DNA from 4 places in the Megasphaera vaginalis (ex Bordigoni et al. 2020) genome. Region 3 is predicted to be linked to each of the others. Evidence: riboswitches for the same ligand, from Rfam matches in the RefSeq annotation. Region 3 holds a riboswitch; each other region holds the start of a gene.

Region 1 (4,460 bases), on a different contig from region 3:
TATGAGGCCAGAGCCTGCGGCGTTCATTCGGCGCTGAGTATGAAGGTCGCGCGGCAGCGCTGTCCGAACGGCGTATTTCTGCCTGTTCGCATGTCGCACTACCGGCGCATATCGCATCAAATACGCCTTATCTTCTCACAGTATTCGCCGTATATCGAACCCTTGTCGCTAGATGAGGCTTTTTTGGATATTTCGGGAATGGAAGGGCATTATACGGTTGTCACGGATCTCGGCAAGGCAATCAAGGCGGATATTTTGCGGGAAACGGGATTAGTGGCTTCCGTCGGCATCGGGCCCAACAAATTTTTGGCGAAGCTGGCATCGGACTTGGAAAAACCTGACGGACTGGTTCTGATCGGTTACGGTGAAGAGCAGAAACGGCTGGCGCCGTTGCCGGTGCGCAGACTTTGGGGCGTCGGCAAGGTTACGGCCGCTGCGTTGGAACGTGCCGGTTACCGTCACATCGGCGATATCGCCGCCGTCGGCCCGACTGCGCTGGAGCGTACCGTCGGCAAGCAGGCGCGGCGTATTTACGAGTTGGCTTGCGGCATTGACGACCGCCCGCTGTCGGTGCACCGCCGGCCGCAATCTGTCGGCAGCGAGCACACCTATCCGCACGATCTGCAGACGCGCCGTGAAGCGGACGAACAGTTCCGCATCTTGGCGAATGAAGTTTCCTGGCGATTGCGCCGGAATCACCTTATGGGGCGAACGATAACGATCAAGGTCCGGTTTGCGTCGTTTCGGACCGTGACGCGGTCGTTGACGCTGGATACGATGGGGACTTGCGCGGAAGCGCAGTTGTATTTTGCGGCCAAACGGCTTTTTACCAGAGATCTGGCGTTTGAGCCGATACGGCTTTTAGGGCTGACGGTCAGTCAATTGCAGCCGCTGCAAATACAGGGCGATCTTTTTTCTGACGATGCGGAAACACAGGAAAAGGTGACGGCGGCGATCGACAGACTGCAGGAACGGTTCGGCAGACAAGCGATCATGAAGGGGTTTCTTTGGGAATTATCACAAGATAGAGAGACGAGAAAATAAACAGTCAGCAACTGAAGGAGGTTTTTTACGATGGCCATATACAAAATAGCTGCGCATACGGGAACGAATGATAACGGGTATATTCAATACGATGCAGATACACGGACCGTACAGGTTCATCTTTGTAATGACGAGATCAACCGAAAGGTTTACGAGTACCTGACGACCTGCCAGACGCTTCACAACTATGTCGATCTGTCTTTTTTCGAGACGATCAAAGAACGGCCTGTCGCCAGTTGGGAAACGATGCGATTGGCGCTGGCGAAGGTCTGGATGGAACTGGGTGTGCATATTGATTGGAGCCGCAAGGTAGATTGATTTTTTCGTCATATGCCACATGTTATGCACAAATTACACACAATCTTGGCGCCTGTCTGTGTATAGGCTTTAAATGCCCTGTTTTTCGCCGCTTTTTCTCCTTCTTTTCGAGACGAGATACCGCTTAAATTGTGGATAACTCAGATATCTCCAGGCGGAAAGAGCCGTGGCTTATCTCCTGCTATTCGCATATTGGAGAGGATAAGGCGGAATCTTGACGGAAGGCGAAACGGCTGTGTACAGGTGTTGTGATTTTGTGTATAAGTTATCCTGAAAAGGGTAAATTTTGTGTGAAGAATTGTACAAATGGCGTAATTACGCCATTTTTTACAGCTGTTTTGAGCCGGTTGTCCACATTTTGGTCATGGGAAACGGCTGGTGCGAGAACGTGCACGGAAAAGGATAGGCTTGACGGGGGAGCATTTTCGGTATATAGTGAAGAAGTCTCATTACAATATGCATCTAGAGCAGCTGAGGGACTGGCCCGACGACGCTGCGGCAACCTTCCGGAAGGAAAGGTGCCAATTCCAGCGCCACGGCGATGGCGACAGATGACAATAGGGGTTTTGCAGGTGCGTCATCGTTATGATGACGCATTTTTTTGTGCAATCATTCGTTAGGGGGAATCGTCATGATTGAAACGAAAACACTTGCCGGCCGAACGGTGCGGCTACGAGACGTTTTTATTCTCGGATTTGCTTTTTTTGCGACGTACTTCGGCGCCGGCAATCTTATTTTTCCGCCGCAGTTGGGCTTGAGCAGCGGGACCGCTTTTCTTCCGGCACTGCTCGGGCTGTCCTTGTCAGGCATTCTGTTGCCTGTGTTTGCGCTTCTGGTTATTAACCGGTGCGGTGATGTGCGGCGTCTTACGGCACATGTCGGCAAGCACACGTATCATATCTTATTAACGTTGCTGATGATTATCTGTACCTTTGTTTCCATTCCGCGGACTTGCGCGACGGCCGTTCAGCTTGGCGTACAGGGGAATTTTCCCGATCTGCCTTTTACTGCCGGCGTGCTGATTTATTTTGCCGTCGCCTATTTTTTTACCTTTGATGAAGGCAGCGTTTTTGATAAGATGGGCAAATATTTGACTCCGATATTGGCGTTGATCCTCATTGTTGTCGGTGCGGCTGGCATCTTTTTTCCCTTGGGGACGCCGGCAGATCCCGTTGTGGAGAATGCTTTTGTCAATGCTTTCTTGGGCGGATATAATACCGGTGACGTTCTGGTCAGCTTCATCATGGCTTCCTTGTTTATCGGTGCCGTCGAGGCCAAGGGGTATACGACGCGGAAATCGCGCAATGAAGCGATGGTGTTGTGCGGCCTGATTACGGTTATTCTGCTTCTGGTTATTTATGGCAGTCTTCTTTATATGGGGGCCTGTGTCAGCGGAGATTACGAACAGTCCATTGGCCGTGCCGCGTTACTTGTCGCCATTATTCAGCGCGCTGTCGGCGGGAAGGGTGTCGTATCGTTTTTTCGTTATCGTGACGGCGGCGGTATCGGCGGCAACGGCGCTTTTGGGCGTTGACGGCATCGTTACGTATATCGGGTGGATCTACAGCATTTCCTATCCGCCCGTACTGGCATTAATGGTCTTGGGGACGTTTGCCAAGGTCATTCCCAATGACGGCGCGTATAGAGGGGCGACCTATTTGGTCGTTATCTATGCGTTGCTTGAAGCGTTTCCGGGCCTTAGCGGCATGGCAGCCGCTAAGGTCATTGTGGCGGTCACGCCGTTGTCGTCTTACGGCTTTGGCTGGATCACGCCCTTTCTCATCGGCTTTGTCGGCGGCGCTGTGTGGGGACACGTGCGCCGCGAAACGGCAATCGGTCCGGAAAATGAAAAAGCCATCTCATAAGAGATGGCTTTTTTTGCTTATTTACCGAAAATGCCGGTCAAATAAGCGGCTGTGTCTTCCAAATACGTTGCGCCGTATGTTTCGATTTCGCCTTTATCGCAATGGGCTGCGAAATTCGGATCGATCGGCAGTTTGGCGACGTGGGGGATATCGTATTTTGCCGCCGAAGCGTCGGCGCGGCTCGGCCCGAAAATCTCATGACGGCTGTGACAGTCGGGACATTCGAAGTAACTCATATTTTCGATCAGGCCGAGGACGGGGACTTTCATCAACTCCGACATGCGCAATGCCTTTTCCACGATCATGGAAACCAGCTCCTGCGGGGAGGTGACGACGAAAATGCCGTCAATCGGCAGGGACTGGAATACGGTCAAGGGAACATCGCCGGTACCGGGCGGCATATCGACGAACATGTAGTCGATATCACCCCAGAGAACGTCGGTCCAGAACTGCGTAACGGCGCCGGCAATGACGGGGCCGCGCCAGACGACGGGATCGCCCGTATCTTCCAGGAGAACGTTCATAGACATGACTTTGATACCGGTCTTCGTTTCTACGGGATAAATGCCGTTTTCCGCGCCTTTTGCGCGCTTATGGAGGCCGAAGGTGGTCGGAATGGACGGCCCCGTAATATCGGCGTCCAAAATGGCCGTCTTATACCCTTGCCGCTGCATTTGCGTTGCCAGCAGAGAGGTAACTAATGATTTACCGACGCCGCCTTTACCGCTGACTATGGCAATGACATGCTTGACCTGGCTGCCTTCGTGAAGCTTTGCCAATAAATCTTGCGGTTCTTTGCGACTGCTGCAGTTGCTGCTGCAGCTGGAGCAGCTTTGATTACAGTTTTCACTCATTTCTATCGTCTCCTTTTGCTCTCCCAAGGGCGGCACGGCAGCAGAGTGCGCGGCACGTGGCGGCCCGTTGACAGGTTTTGATATTGCCGCCTTCGATCAGGAGGCGTTTTCCATGGATAACGACATCGGCAAGCTTGCGGCGCGCCGTTTCATAGATACCGGTTACGGTTGTGCGGGAAACGGCGATCTGTACAGCGCATTGCGCCTGTGTCAGACCGACGAGATCAATGAGGCGAATAACCTCGTACTCATCGACGGTCATAACGACAGTAGGCCGCATTTTTTTCTCGTCTGCCGGGAGAAATTCATCGACCTGAGGCAAGGCGCAAACCTTGCGGCAACGCGACGGTCTGGCCATGGGAAGACACCTCCTTTCAGA
Region 2 (4,460 bases), on a different contig from region 3:
CCAGATAATAGTCGGCAATAGCCGGCGTAGCGCTGCCCAAAATAACAGGACAATCGTAATAAGCGGCTCGTTTTCTGGCAACGGACACGGCATGATAACGAGGCGATTCGTCCTGCTTATAAGAACTGTCATGGCTTTCATCGACGATCACCAGCCCCAGCGCCTGCACCGGCGTGAAGACGGCGGAACGGGCGCCGATGCAAATATGGCTCTCGCCGTTTTGCATGCGGCGGCGGTTGTTTTCCCGTTCCCCTTTGGAAAGGCGGCTGTGCATGACGACGACGTCATCGCCGAAACGGGCCGTAAAGCGTCTGACGATCTGTCCGGTCAGCGCGATTTCGGGAACCAGGACGAGAACCTGCCGTCCTGCGGCCAAGGCATCCTTCGCCAACTGCAAATAGACCTCCGTCTTGCCGCTGCCGGTAACGCCGTGCAGGACGAAGGTTCGATGATGCCCCTCACTCCGCACGCTTGCGAGAACAGCCTGCTGCTCGTCAGTCAAGGGCCACGTCGTATCGGCGGCGGCAGCCAGTGGCAAAGCCGTCGTCCGGCGAATTTTGTCCCTTCGTTCAGCCAGCCCGGTCTTGCAAAGCGCTACAGTTGTATCGCGGCTGTAACCGCTTCGCAGCACATCGGCCAGCGGCATTTCGCCTTTTTCCTGCAAGAGCGACAAGAGTTCCGCCTGTCTCTTGCGCCGCCGCAGGATACCCGCCGTATCGGCAGCGCAAAAGACGAGATACGGTTCCGTTTTCGCAGCGATTCTGTTTTCCGTCACATTTCTGCGAAGCAGCAAGCCCTGTTTCAGCAGTCTGTCGACGACGCCGTCGCCAAAGCGGCTGCGAAAGTTTTTTTCCGCCTGCTCCCCTTCTGCCGCCGCAAAGGCCAACGCCGGCTCCGACGCGGCAACGTCGCTCCCCCTTGCCGAAAGAGAAAGAACGCGGGTTTGGCGCAGACCGTGCTTTTCCACCATAAAAAGGCGCAAGGCGTCGGCAAAGTTGCAAACGTAGTACTGGCTGATCCAGAACGCCGTATCGATCATTTCCGCTTGAAATCCCGCCTCTTCCGACAAGAGAGCCGCCACGTTTTTCAAAGCATACGGAGACGCAGCCGCTTCACCTGACCGCAAAGCGATAACGACGCCCTCTTCATGGCGGGAACCGAAAGGAACGAGAACGCGGTCCCCTACACGGAGCCGCAGCGACGGCGGCACGCTGTACGAGAACGTTTGCTGCAATCGTTTTGCCGTAATGTTGATAATAATGTCAGCAATCATTTTCATTCCTCCCGGTAACAAAGAAAGGGAGACTCTCGTCTCCCTTTGACCGTACGATATGATAATTATAAACCAGCTTCACTGCGAAGTACAGCCACTTTATCCAGCTGCTCCCAAGGCAGATGAAGATCGTTCCGGCCGAAATGGCCGTAAGCGGCCGTCTGCTTATAGATCGGACGCTGCAAATCAAGCATTTCAATGATGCCTGCCGGACGCAGATCGAAGTGTTTGCGGATCAAGGCGACAATCGTGTCCGTGTCGACGTGACCGGTACCGAACGTTTCCACATGGATCGAGACGGGATGAGCCACGCCGATGGCGTAAGCGAGCTGGATTTCGCACTTATCGGCAAGGCCTGCCGCAACGATGTTCTTAGCCACATAACGGGCGGCATAAGCAGCGGAACGGTCCACTTTCGTAGGATCCTTGCCGGAAAAGGCGCCGCCGCCGTGGCGCGCCATACCGCCGTAGGTATCGACGATAATTTTGCGTCCAGTCAGCCCGGAATCACCTTGCGGACCGCCGATGACGAAACGGCCCGTCGGATTGATAAAGAGCTTTGTCTTTTCATCGAACAGTCCATCGGGAATTTCCGGTTTGATGACATTTTCGATCAGATCTTTTTCTATCTGTTCCCGCGTCACTTCCGGACTGTGTTGCGTCGAGATGACGATCGTGTCGATGTGTACGGGTTTGCCGTCTTCATATTCGACGGTGACCTGCGTTTTGCCGTCAGGACGGAGATAGGTCAGCACGTCTTCCTTGCGGATTTTTGCCAGGCGACGAGCCAAACGATGAGCAAGTGAGATCGGCAGCGGCATGTACTCGTCCGTTTCATTGGTCGCATAACCGAACATCATGCCCTGGTCGCCGGCGCCGATGGCGTCGAATTGTTCGCCGTTGCCGGCCTTGGCTTCAAGGGCCTCGTCAACGCCCATGGCAATATCCTGAGATTGTTCGTCCAAAGAGACAAGGATACCGCAGGTATCGCAGTCAAAACCGTACTTGGCACGGGTGTAGCCGATGCCGCGTATCGTCTCACGGACAATATGGGGAATATCGACATAACAATTGGTGGAAATTTCTCCTACGACATGCACCATTCCTGTGGTAATCAGCGTTTCGCAGGCTACGCGGGCATGTTTATCTTTTGCCAAAATGGCATCCAGAATGCTGTCGGAAATCTGGTCAGCTATTTTGTCGGGATGTCCTTCTGTTACGGATTCGGATGTGAAAAATTCACGATTTTTTACCATTACCATTCCTCCTGTAAAAAAATTCCCCTCTGCAAAAGAGGGGTTCTTGTTACCCATCTTCCAGTGAAAGCACTGTTGGAATTAGCACCTTTTCAATAGTGAAGGTTGCTGCGGCGTCATCGGGCCAATCCCTCTGCCGACTCTTGATGGAACATATGTAATTTACGGTACTTAGTATTATAGAATAAGGACGAAAAAAAAGCAATAGATCGCCGTCGTTTTCCTATATCGCAAGCGCATGAAAATCATGCCTTCCAGTCTCGTCAAACGACACAGACAAGGACACTTTGCGGCTTGCCTAAAGTATCCTCGCCTCCACGTTTTTATTTTACGCCTCAGCGCTTTCTTTCGCAGCGACCAAAGCGGCGCCGGCGCTGATGATCTTTTGCGCTAATTCAAACTTGCTCATCATTTCCATCGCCTCGCTGCGCCCGTCAGGGAACAAAAAGGTCGCTATATTCGTCGTCCCCTGAAACCCGGCGCCGGCGACGCTGACATCATTGGCAACAAGCATGTCGAGGTTCTTTTTCTTCAACTTACCCATACCGTATTCGATGACATTGGTCGTTTCAGCGGCAAAACCGATCAGTACCTGATGCGTTTTTTTCTGTCCCAACCCATACAGAATATCAGGATTCTTAGCCAGTTCCACAGTCAACGTTTCCGACGATTTCTTAATTTTATTTTCCGCCGGCCTGGCAACGCGATAATCGGCAACTGCCGCTGCCTTGACGACCAGATCGACGGAATCGTAAATCTCCTCGCAAGCGGCCTGCATTTCCAGTGTCGTGCCGACATCGATGCGATGCACGCCTAACGGCGCCGGCAAAGCTGACGGAGCCGCGACGAGAGTCACATCGGCGCCGGCCAGCATGGCCGCTTTGGCAACGGCAAATCCCATGCGGCCGCTGGAACGATTGCCGATATAGCGGACCGGATCGATCCGTTCCCGCGTACCGCCGGCCGTGACCAGCACTTTTTTGCCGCGCAGCAGCGCCGAACTGCAGGTAGTCTTTTCGATATATTCGACAAGTATGTCGGGATCGGGCAGCCGACCGACGCCGTCAATGCCGCAAGCCAAACGGCCGCTGTCCGGCTCGGCGATGACATATCCCAAGGCCTTCAGCTTCTGCAAATTCCCCTGAACGACGGGATTGAGATACATATTGCTGTTCATCGCCGGCGCGATCATAACCGGCGCTTTTGTAGCCATCAGCGTCGTTGTTGCCAGATCGTCGGCAATGCCATTGGCGATTTTGCCGATAATATTGGCCGTCGCCGGAACTACGACAAACGCATCGGCCCAGCGAGCCAGGGCAATGTGCTCAATATTGAACTCAAAGGTATCGCCGAACATATCGACGGCAACGGGATTTCCCGTAATTTCACGCAGCGTCAGCGGCGTGATGAACGCTGTCGCATGCTGCGTCATCACGCATTTCACGACAGCCCCTTCCTTGCCGAGGAGACTGGCCAAGGCGGCCGCTTTGAACGCGGCGATACCGCCGCTGATGACAAGTACGATCTTCTTGTTAGCGAGCAACATGAGAATTCCCCTTTTTATTTAATTCCGACCTTAGGCACTTCATATTTAATTTTTCCTTCGTCAATTTCTTCCATGGCGACGGAAACGACTTTGTTCGTATCGACATCAACCAAAGGGTCGTCGCCGTCCGTCAATTCGCGGGCTCGTTTGGCCGCCAACGTTACCAAGGTGTATTTGCTGTCCACTTTCGTCATTAACGATTCCAATGTCGGTTTAATAAGCATATTATTCTCCCCTTTTATACTGTTTCAAGACTGCCGTAATGGTATTGTCATTGCGCGACGTCTTCCGGCATTCCGCAGTCAATATGGCATCGGCCTGGCAGACGGCCCGCTGCAGATCATCATTTATGATAACATAATCATACCGTCTTATCCAGTCCAGT
Region 3 (4,460 bases):
GCCTTTCGTCCCGTAACGTTCCTATTCCACTCTTTCGATGGTCACATCTGCATCGCTGCCGTCGGCGAAGATACTCAAATCGCCGTTCAAATGACCTAACTGCTGCCGTTCAAATTCTTCGCCGTTCTGTTGATAAAGAATGACAAAGCTGCCGCGCGGCGCCCAGTAAACGATATCGCCCACGTCATACCGATCGGCCCGTAAATGTTCCGTCGGCAAAGCGCCTTGACCATAGCGGTACGTCATTTCACGGCCATAGAGATTGACCATGTGCAAGTGCAAAGGGAATTGTTTTAACAAGGCTTTTGTCGCTGCATTGTTTTCCAGCGTGCCATATAAGCTTTGTCCACGCACCGTCACTTTAATGGTATACATCCTTTTTTCCTCCTCCCTATCCTGTCCGTCCATAACCTGCTTCAACGCCGTTTCTCCCTGACTGAGAGATGATTCGTCAGCCTTGCTCGGAACGCAGCCCGAGAGCAGGAGCAATAAACAGGCTGCTAATAAAAGAACACTCCATTTCGCTTGCATATATTTCATCATTGCCGTCTCCTTCACGCGCATTTTCTTCTCTGCCGGAATCAAGGTTCGCCGCCCACGGGTTCCATCCGACTTGACACAGCGCCGGACAAGGACGAAAACGGAAAAAGAAAGATCTGAATACTGTCGATATCGAAACCAATCGCCTCATTGAAGCAACTCACCCTATCCCCTTGCCGCGTCATTTTTAAAGAGATCTCTCCCGATCGCTGCCGTATCGTGAGCGCTACCTTCTCGGAACGGTTATCCTCTCGTGCCGTATGGCCTGCATGCGGCGCTCCTTCCGCAGCAACGGGATAAGCTGTTGGTCCCTGTCACGAAAAGTCGCTTAAAACCCGCTTTCACTTAGCCACTCGGAAAGACCGTCCGTCCCGGAACCGTTCGGCAAAGTCAAACCCGGCAGCACCGTGGCTCCATGAGCTTGCCGGCGTATATTGTCAACGCTTTGATCGACAGTACTGCCGCCGCTGGTGCAAAAGGGAAGAATGATTTTTCCTTCCCACGTCGCCGCTGCCAAAAAGCTGTCGACGATCATCGGTTCTTCATACCACCAAATCGGATAGCCTAAGATGATGACATCGTACAACGCAAGATCAGGCAGAGGGTTCTTGATCTTTGGCCGATATGCCTGCTCCTGCTCCTCTTTTGCCTGTTCCGATACTTCACTATGAGACCCCGTGTAAGGCTTTTCAGGCACTAACTCATACACGTCGCCGCCTGTCTTTTTCCGTATCTCATATATAACGTCTCTCGTCGTTCCCGACCAGGAGTAATAGACCAATAAGACTCGTTTATCTTGCAGACTATGGGGCGCCGCCGCAGTTTGCTCCCTTGACGTGACAACCGCTCTATTTCTCATCATATACATTCCTCCCGGCAACAATACCAATACACTCAGTATACTTACGATCCATAAAATAATTTTTTTATTTTTCTTCATTGTCCCTCCTTCAATCTTACTATCTCCATCTTGCTTTCAGTATACAAGTAAAACGAAAATATAGCTAATACCTATGTCAACTATACATATATACTTAAAAAGCATGTCTTTTTGCAAAAAAATCCCTTGCCACAAAGGCAAGGGATCAACTGCTCAGAATTCCGGCTCAATAAGTCCGTATTTACCATGTTTCCGTTTATAGACCACACTGATCGTATCCGTGTCAGAGTTGAGGAAAACGAAGAAATCATGACCGACGAGATTCATTTGCAGAATTGCTTCTTCCACATCCATCGGCCGTGCGGCAAATTTCTTGGTTCTGACAACTTCAAATTCTTCTTCCGGAGCGTCAGGGCCTTCTACCAACGCGGCATGGAAGGAATCGCCCTTCATGCGGCGCGCAATTTTTGTCTTATATTTATGAATCTGACGCACGATCTTGTCAAAGCCGAGATCAATTGCGGCATACATATCGTCATTACGTTCTACAACCCGCAGCACGACGCCGTCGACCTTGACTGTAAGTTCAGCAATTTTAGTGTCTTTTTCAATAGAAAGAACGGCCTGCAAATTCACTTCGCTATCGAAATACTTGGTAACCTTTTTCTCATGCTTCAGTACGTACTCCTTTAATGCCGGAGTAATTTCAATATTCTTACCTCTTACAACTGCTGCCATAAAAATCCCTTCCTTTCATAAAGGAAATAAAGCTTGCACCGTATTTCCCCTTATATTTTATATATTCAACAGCGACATGCAAATTCCTGCTGTGAAAGTTTTGCAATAAACGGCAACTCCCGTTTGACATCATTTCCCGTTCATGATAAGATAAACGGCAACAGCATAATATACTGTTCATCCAGAGCAGCAGAGGGACTGGCCCTATGAAGCTGCGGCAACCCCCACTCGGGAAGGTGCCAATTCCATCGGAGATTCCGACAGATGACATGAGCTTAGTTCTGGTGCGCCGTCAACTGTTGACGGCTTTTTTTATTTTACAAACTGTGTTTTAAGGAGCTGATACCGTGATTATCCTGGAAAATATCACCAAAACTTACGGCGACAAGGCGAAGGTCACCGCCTTAAACGGCATTGATCTGACGATCGAAGACGGCGAGATATTCGGCATCATCGGCAAGAGCGGCGCCGGTAAATCAACGTTGGTGCGTTGCATCAATATGCTGGAAAAACCGACGAGCGGCAAAGTCATTATCAATACCAAAGAGCTGACGGCAATGAACGACAGCCAGTTGCGCCGGGAAAGAAAAAACATCGGCATGATCTTTCAACATTTTAATCTCCTGTCTTCACGTACGGTTTTTGACAACATTGCTTTCCCCCTCGAATTGATCGGAGCCTCAAAAGAGGTGATCAAAAAAAAGGTCGATGAATTGCTTGATCTCGTAGACCTGACGGACCGCCAATACAATTATCCGTCCCAATTATCTGGCGGCCAGAAACAACGCGTCGGCATCGCCAGGGCCCTGGCCAGCGATCCAAAAATTCTCCTCTGCGATGAAGCCACATCGGCCCTCGATCCGCAAACGACGAAATCGATCCTCGATTTGTTGAAGAATATCAACAAACGCCTGAACCTTACGATTGTCCTGATCACGCATGAAATGGCGGTCATTAAAGAAATCTGTGACCGCGTCGCCGTTATCGAAGGCGGCGTTATTAAGGAGCAAGGGCGGGTTGTCGATATTTTTACGGCCCCGCAATCACAAACGATGCAGGACTTCGTCAAATCCGTTATCAATACGGAAATCCCCGAGGGAATCCGTAAAATGGGCATCAGCGACCAACCGGCGCCTGACCGCAATATGCTCGTGCGCCTTCGCTTCAAAGGCGAGATTACGAAAGATCCGGTCGTGATGAATATCGCCAAAAAATCAAATGCCGCCGTCAGCGTCCTCTACGGCGACATCGACTATATCCAGGACGAGCCCTTCGGGTATCTCGTCATCGTCATCATGGGCGACATGGAAACACAAACGGCAGCATTTTCATACATCAAGGAATTACCCATTGAAAGCGAGGTTTTAGGTTATGTCCCCGGAAATCATTAAATTACTGACGCAAGGCATAGAAGAAACGGTATTCATGGTTTGTGTAGCGACGTTCATCGGCTCTTTGATCGGCATCCCTCTCGGCGTCACCTTGGTCACTTCATCGAAAGGCCATATTCTGGAAAACAGTTTCATCAATCGTATTCTCGGCACTGTCGTCAATATTGTCCGTTCCGTGCCGTTTATTATTCTCATGGTCGCCATCATCCCGTTGACCCGTATTATTGCCGGCACTTCAATCGGCACGTTAGCAGCCTGTGTCCCGCTGACGATCGTCGCAATTCCTTTTCTCAGCCGCCTCGTCGAAACCTCGATCCGCGACGTCGACTTCGGACTCATTGAAGCGGCGCAATCCATGGGGGCCACACCCTTTCAGATCATCTGTAAGGTACTCTTGCCGGAAGCGCTGCCGACAATTATTAACAATGTTACCGTCCTCATCGTCAATCTCATCGGCGCATCGGCAATGGCCGGTGCCATCGGCGGCGGCGGACTCGGCGACATCGCCATTCGTTACGGCTATCAGCGGTTCCGCGCCGACGTCATGCTGGCGACGATCATCATCCTCATTATCGGTGTAAATCTGATTCAAAGCGGCGGGGATTGGATTTCCCGGAAAAAGAATAAACGCTGAACATATGCGCCGAAGGCACCGTATCATTGCATACGGTGCCTTCTTAATGGGTAAACGATATAACTATGTAGACCATGCGTGTTATTTTTCGGCAGCCGCTGCCGCAATCATTGCGACAGGCTATTGCCCATCCCGCACCTTTTTCGGAAAAAGAATCCGCTCAATAGGGCCGGCCATCGTACAGCCGATCAGTATCAACAGCAAACCGATAACGGCGCCGCACGTAATCGGCTCGGATAAAATCACGGCAGAGAGAACAAGAGCAATAACGGGTTTG
Region 4 (4,460 bases), on a different contig from region 3:
AGAAATAGAGGGGAAGATAGTGGCTAGCCGCGCTGCCGATTGCAGCGAGGGTCGGCGCTTGTTTTTGGCTTACTTTGCGCCGTTTTGCCGGACGGAAAAACGACACGCCGAACGTTGTTTAAACGTTCGGCGTGTCGTTTGTTTTCATAACGCTTTTTATCATAACAGTGATTGGATACGGTCCTTGATTTTTCGCGTAACATCAGGATTATTCATCGTATACACATGGATGCCGTCGACGTCGTTGGCCAGAAGGTCGGCAATTTGGTCGATGGCATAGGCGATGCCGATATCCTGCATGGCGGTCGGGTCGTCGCCGTACGCGTCGATGGCACGGCGGAATTTTTGCGGCAGCGATGCGCCGCAAAGTGCGATCATCCGTTCGATTTGACTCTTGCTTGTAACCGGCATGATGCCGGCTTCAATCGGCGCGGTTATACCGGCAGCGGCGGTTCGCTCGCGAAAGCGGTAGAAGATGGTATTATCAAAGAACAGTTGAGATAAAAATTTGCCGGCGCCGGCTGCTTCTTTTTCCTTCATATAATGAATGTCGTCGTCAAGGCTGGTAGCCTGAAGGTGCCCCTCAGGATAGCAGGCGGCGGCAATGTTGAATTCATCGCCTGTTTGTTCTTTGATGAAGCGGATCAGATCAATGGCGTGAGGAAAGACGGCGGCCGGTTCAAGTCCGGGAACGCTGTCGCCGCGGAGCGCCAGGAGATTGGTAATACGCCGTTGGCGATAATCATTGAGTACGGCAAGTACCTCTGCGGCGGTCAGGTTTAGGCAAGTCAGGTGGGGGACGGCGGTCAGCTTGCAGTCGGTTATGATTTTTTCTGCGACTTCCGCTGTTCGCGTTCCGCCTTGCCCGTTGGCACCGCAGGTGACGCTGATGAAATCGGGCTTTAATTCGCTCAGTTCACGCAGGACGGCGATCATCGGTTCAAGCGGCGAAGCCGCTTTGGGCGGGAAGACTTCAAGAGAAAATGTTTTTCTGTCAGGAAATGAGGGGCTGGCGGTCATAGGCTGTCTCCTTTATGATGAATTGAAACGACTGATTGTATGTACAGTATGAAAGAAAGACCGGAATTTTTCAAGAGAATTCCGGTCTTTCTGCGGCGCGTTAGAAACTCGGTAAAATGGCTCCCTGGTATTTGTCTTCAATGAATTTTTTCACTTCCGGAGACTGGAGCGCTTTGATCAATTTCTGGATTTCCGGCCGCGATTCATCGCCTGCGCGGATTGCCAGAATATTGGCGTACGGCGAATCCTTGGATTCCAGGAAAAGGGCGTCTTTCAGCGGATTCAAACCGGCTTCCATGGCGAAATTCGTATTGATAACGGCAATGTCGACATCGTCGAGGGAGCGGGGAACTTGTGCGGCTTCAAGTTCAAGGAATTGGAGATTTTTGTCGTTGCCGACGATATCTTGCACTGTAGACGCAATGTTGCCGCCGTCTTTCAAGGTAATCAATCCGGCGCTTTGCAGAATGAGGAGCGCGCGGCCGCCATTGGACGGGTCGTTAGGAATGGCCACCTTGCCGCCTTGCGGTACGTCTTTCAGATCCTTGATCTTATGGGAATACACGCCCATCGGTTCGACGTGGACTTTTCCGGCTGAGACGAGTTTTGTGCCGTGTTCGCTGTTGAATTTATCCATAAACGGCACGTGCTGATGGAACGTTGCATCGAGTTCGCCGTCGGCCAACGCCAGATTCGGTTTGACATAGTCCATAAATTCAACGATTTTCAAATCGATGCCTTCTTTAGCCAGAAGCGGTTTGATTTCATTCAGGATTTCGCTGTGCGGTACCGGTGTGGCGCCGACGGTGATCGTCGTATTCTTCGTGCTTTCCGTACCGCCTGCCGGTGTGCTGCTGCCGCAGCCGCCTGCTAATACTGCCAACGACAGAAGTGCTGCCGTCGCTAATAAAGATAATTTTTTGAAATGGTTCATTTAACGGATTCCCCCTTTGGTAATGTATAGCGGAAGTCAATAAAAAAGCCTCTTTCCGAAAGAAGAAAGAGGGTACCGTTTCTTTATCTCTCGGAATTGCTTCCGCAGGAATTGGCACCGTATTACCGGTTGCCGGGCTTCATAGGGCCAGTCCCTCCGCCACTCTGGATAAAATGTATGAACTTGTTCGCTTGTCATTCTACTAGGAAAAGGAATCATTGTCAAGAAAGAGGATAGATTTTTTGCGGCAAAATTGTAGACGCGGAGAAATCCCTGTGCTATTCTGAAAAGACATGAATGATGAGGAGGAACGAATGATGGAAGTATTGCACGAGTCCTTTGTGAGAGACTGCATTCATATGGCGGAAGAAGCGAATCAGCGCGGCTGGCATGAACGAAACGGCGGTAATCTCAGCTATCGTTTAACGGCGGCGGAAGCGGCTGCTTGCCGTGCGGGCTTCGGTACGAAACGGAACTGGCTGCCTTTGACGATGCCGCTTCCGGTGTTGGGCGGCGATTTCTTTCTTCTTACGGGCAGCGGCAAATACATGAGCAAGGTTGCTGCCGCTCCGGAAGAGTGCCTCGGCATTATTGAGCTGGCAGCCGACGGCGGCAGCTATGCCGTCCGTTGGGGGCTGGAAAAGGGCGGTAACGTGACCAGTGAGCTGCCGACGCACCTTCGGACACAGGCGTTGAAGAAGAGACGGGATGCAAGTCGCAACCGCATTGTTTACCATGCGCATCCGGCAAATCTGATCGCCTTGACGTTCGTCGTTCCCATTGACGATGCCGCCATTACGAGGGAACTGTGGGAAGCGGATATTGAAAATCCCCTCGTTTTTCCCGAAGGTATCGGTATCGTACCTTGGATGGTGCCCGGCAGCGAAGCGGTGGCGACGGCGACGTTGGCGAAAATGGAGCGATATCGGGCTGTCATCTGGGCGCATCACGGCACCTTCGTTTGCGGTGACGATTTTGATGACGCTTTCGGATTAATGGATTCGCTGGAAAAAGCGGCGTCCATTTGTGTGAAAATCCGCGCTATGGGCGGCAAACGGCAGGCGATGACGAATCAGAACTTGTCGGATCTGGCGGCGGCCTTCGGCCTGGTTCTACACGAAGGCGCATTGCGGCTAGGGGAAGAGACGTCAAAAGGGAAGACGTAAGGGCCGTGCCTTTTCCGCCGTTTTTGCGCGGAACAACTATGATGGTGTGCCGACGGCATTTGCAGGCATGTTTTGCCGTACAAAAAGATGCCCGTCCGTTGCTTGACAAGAACAGAGTGTGCAGTATATAATACTGTCCAAACATAAATACCAGATCGATGAACGAAACGAGTATATCCGAGTGGGGCAGTTACAGCGAGCTGATGGCAGTGGAAGTTCAGCACGGACCGGCGGGTAGAATGGATTCGGGAGATGCGGCCTGAACGATGTTTCCAGTAGGGTGCGCCGGTGTAGTTCCATCGCTATCAAAGAACCTTGTATCGCTTAGGCCGTACAAGTGAGCCGGGCATGGAACATGCCAATTGGGGTGGCACCGCGGAATGACAACCTTTCGTCCCTTTTTTGAGGGACGAAAGGTTTTTTTTTGTATGCAAAAGGGGAGAAAAACGCGATGTTGGAAATGAGAGATGTAAGTTTTTCCTATGACAATACGGCAACCGTGTTGGAGCATATTGATCTGCAAATCGGTACCGGGGAGTTCATCGGACTCGGAGGGCGGAACGGCTGCGGTAAGACAACGGTAACGCGTCTTCTCATGGGACTGGAAAAGCCGACAACAGGAAAGATCTGCTTGGACGGCAAAGATATTACGGCTGCCGATGCGGCGCAGCGCAGCCGTTACATGGGGTATGTCTTCCAACGGCCGGAGCGGCAAATGTTTCGCGCTACCGTAGCCGCCGAAGTAGCTTACGGGCCTCAGCAGCTGGGGTTGCGGGGTGAGGCGGTGCGGGAGGCGGTTGCCGCCGCTCTGGCGGCAACAAATCTGACGACTCTGGCCGAGTCGTATCCGCCGAATCTGAATCGCGGTGAAAAGCAGCGGGTAGCCATTGCGTCGGCGCTCGCCATGAAAACGAACTATATTATCCTTGATGAACCGACGAGCGGGCAGGACAGCGCCGACAAGGACCGGCTCATGCAGTTGTTGACGGCATTAAACCGGCAGGGGATTACGATCCTCCTGATCACGCATGATATGGACATATTGGCGGCATACTGTCACCGCGTCCTGGTTATCGGCAGGAAAACCAAGGTCTTTGACGGTACGCCGGAAGAATTGTTTACGCGGCGTGACGATCTGTATGATTTGGGCCTGGCCAGGCCGGAAGCGGTAACGCTTTCGCTGGCCCTGCCGGGCATGCCCTACTGTGCGACGATGGATGCCTTTAAGGATGCGTTGCTGAAGCGATTGGGAGGGGAAAAAGCATGTTGAAAAAATTGGTGCCTTTGACGAAATTAACGGGGACGCTGGCATTTTCATTCTGGGCTTTAGTCCTGTATCA

Evidence for each region. Region 3 has a riboswitch for S-adenosylmethionine ahead of C0977_RS04385 (methionine ABC transporter ATP-binding protein). Riboswitches for the same ligand answer to the same signal wherever they lie in the genome.
Region 1: it holds a riboswitch for S-adenosylmethionine, as region 3 does, so the genes downstream of both, C0977_RS06700 (branched-chain amino acid transport system II carrier protein) here and C0977_RS04385 (methionine ABC transporter ATP-binding protein) in region 3, are expected to answer to the same signal.
Region 2: it holds a riboswitch for S-adenosylmethionine, as region 3 does, so the genes downstream of both, metK (methionine adenosyltransferase) here and C0977_RS04385 (methionine ABC transporter ATP-binding protein) in region 3, are expected to answer to the same signal.
Region 4: it holds a riboswitch for S-adenosylmethionine, as region 3 does, so the genes downstream of both, C0977_RS10075 (MetQ/NlpA family ABC transporter substrate-binding protein) here and C0977_RS04385 (methionine ABC transporter ATP-binding protein) in region 3, are expected to answer to the same signal.

Annotation. Positions count from the first base shown of each region.
Region 1 is NZ_OEQB01000004.1:188,927-193,386, forward strand. It holds gene C0977_RS06690 (DNA polymerase IV) at 1-1,044, shown strand, start outside; gene C0977_RS06695 (hypothetical protein) at 1,075-1,362, shown strand; SAM riboswitch class I at 1,818-1,920, shown strand; partial or broken gene C0977_RS06700 (branched-chain amino acid transport system II carrier protein) at 1,994-3,227, shown strand; gene C0977_RS06705 (Mrp/NBP35 family ATP-binding protein) at 3,245-4,081, opposite strand; gene C0977_RS06710 (DUF134 domain-containing protein) at 4,074-4,439, opposite strand.
Region 2 is NZ_OEQB01000001.1:37,807-42,266, forward strand. It holds gene priA (replication restart helicase PriA) at 1-1,273, opposite strand, end outside; gene metK (methionine adenosyltransferase) at 1,339-2,529, opposite strand; SAM riboswitch class I at 2,580-2,682, opposite strand; gene coaBC (bifunctional phosphopantothenoylcysteine decarboxylase/phosphopantothenate--cysteine ligase CoaBC) at 2,858-4,075, opposite strand; gene rpoZ (DNA-directed RNA polymerase subunit omega) at 4,090-4,299, opposite strand; gene gmk (guanylate kinase) at 4,301-4,460, opposite strand, start outside.
Region 3 is NZ_OEQB01000003.1:34,866-39,325, forward strand. It holds gene C0977_RS04370 (cyclophilin-like fold protein) at 22-543, opposite strand; gene C0977_RS04375 (flavodoxin) at 869-1,402, opposite strand; gene hpf (ribosome hibernation-promoting factor, HPF/YfiA family) at 1,634-2,158, opposite strand; SAM riboswitch class I at 2,333-2,428, shown strand; gene C0977_RS04385 (methionine ABC transporter ATP-binding protein) at 2,506-3,549, shown strand; gene C0977_RS04390 (methionine ABC transporter permease) at 3,530-4,183, shown strand; gene C0977_RS04395 (DMT family transporter) at 4,304-4,460, opposite strand, start outside.
Region 4 is NZ_OEQB01000009.1:16,120-20,579, reverse strand. It holds gene C0977_RS10085 (FMN-binding protein) at 1-8, shown strand, start outside; gene metF (methylenetetrahydrofolate reductase [NAD(P)H]) at 160-1,020, opposite strand; gene C0977_RS10075 (MetQ/NlpA family ABC transporter substrate-binding protein) at 1,121-1,954, opposite strand; SAM riboswitch class I at 2,035-2,129, opposite strand; gene rhaD (rhamnulose-1-phosphate aldolase) at 2,269-3,120, shown strand; gene C0977_RS10065 (energy-coupling factor ABC transporter ATP-binding protein) at 3,572-4,390, shown strand; gene C0977_RS10060 (energy-coupling factor transporter transmembrane component T) at 4,387-4,460, shown strand, end outside.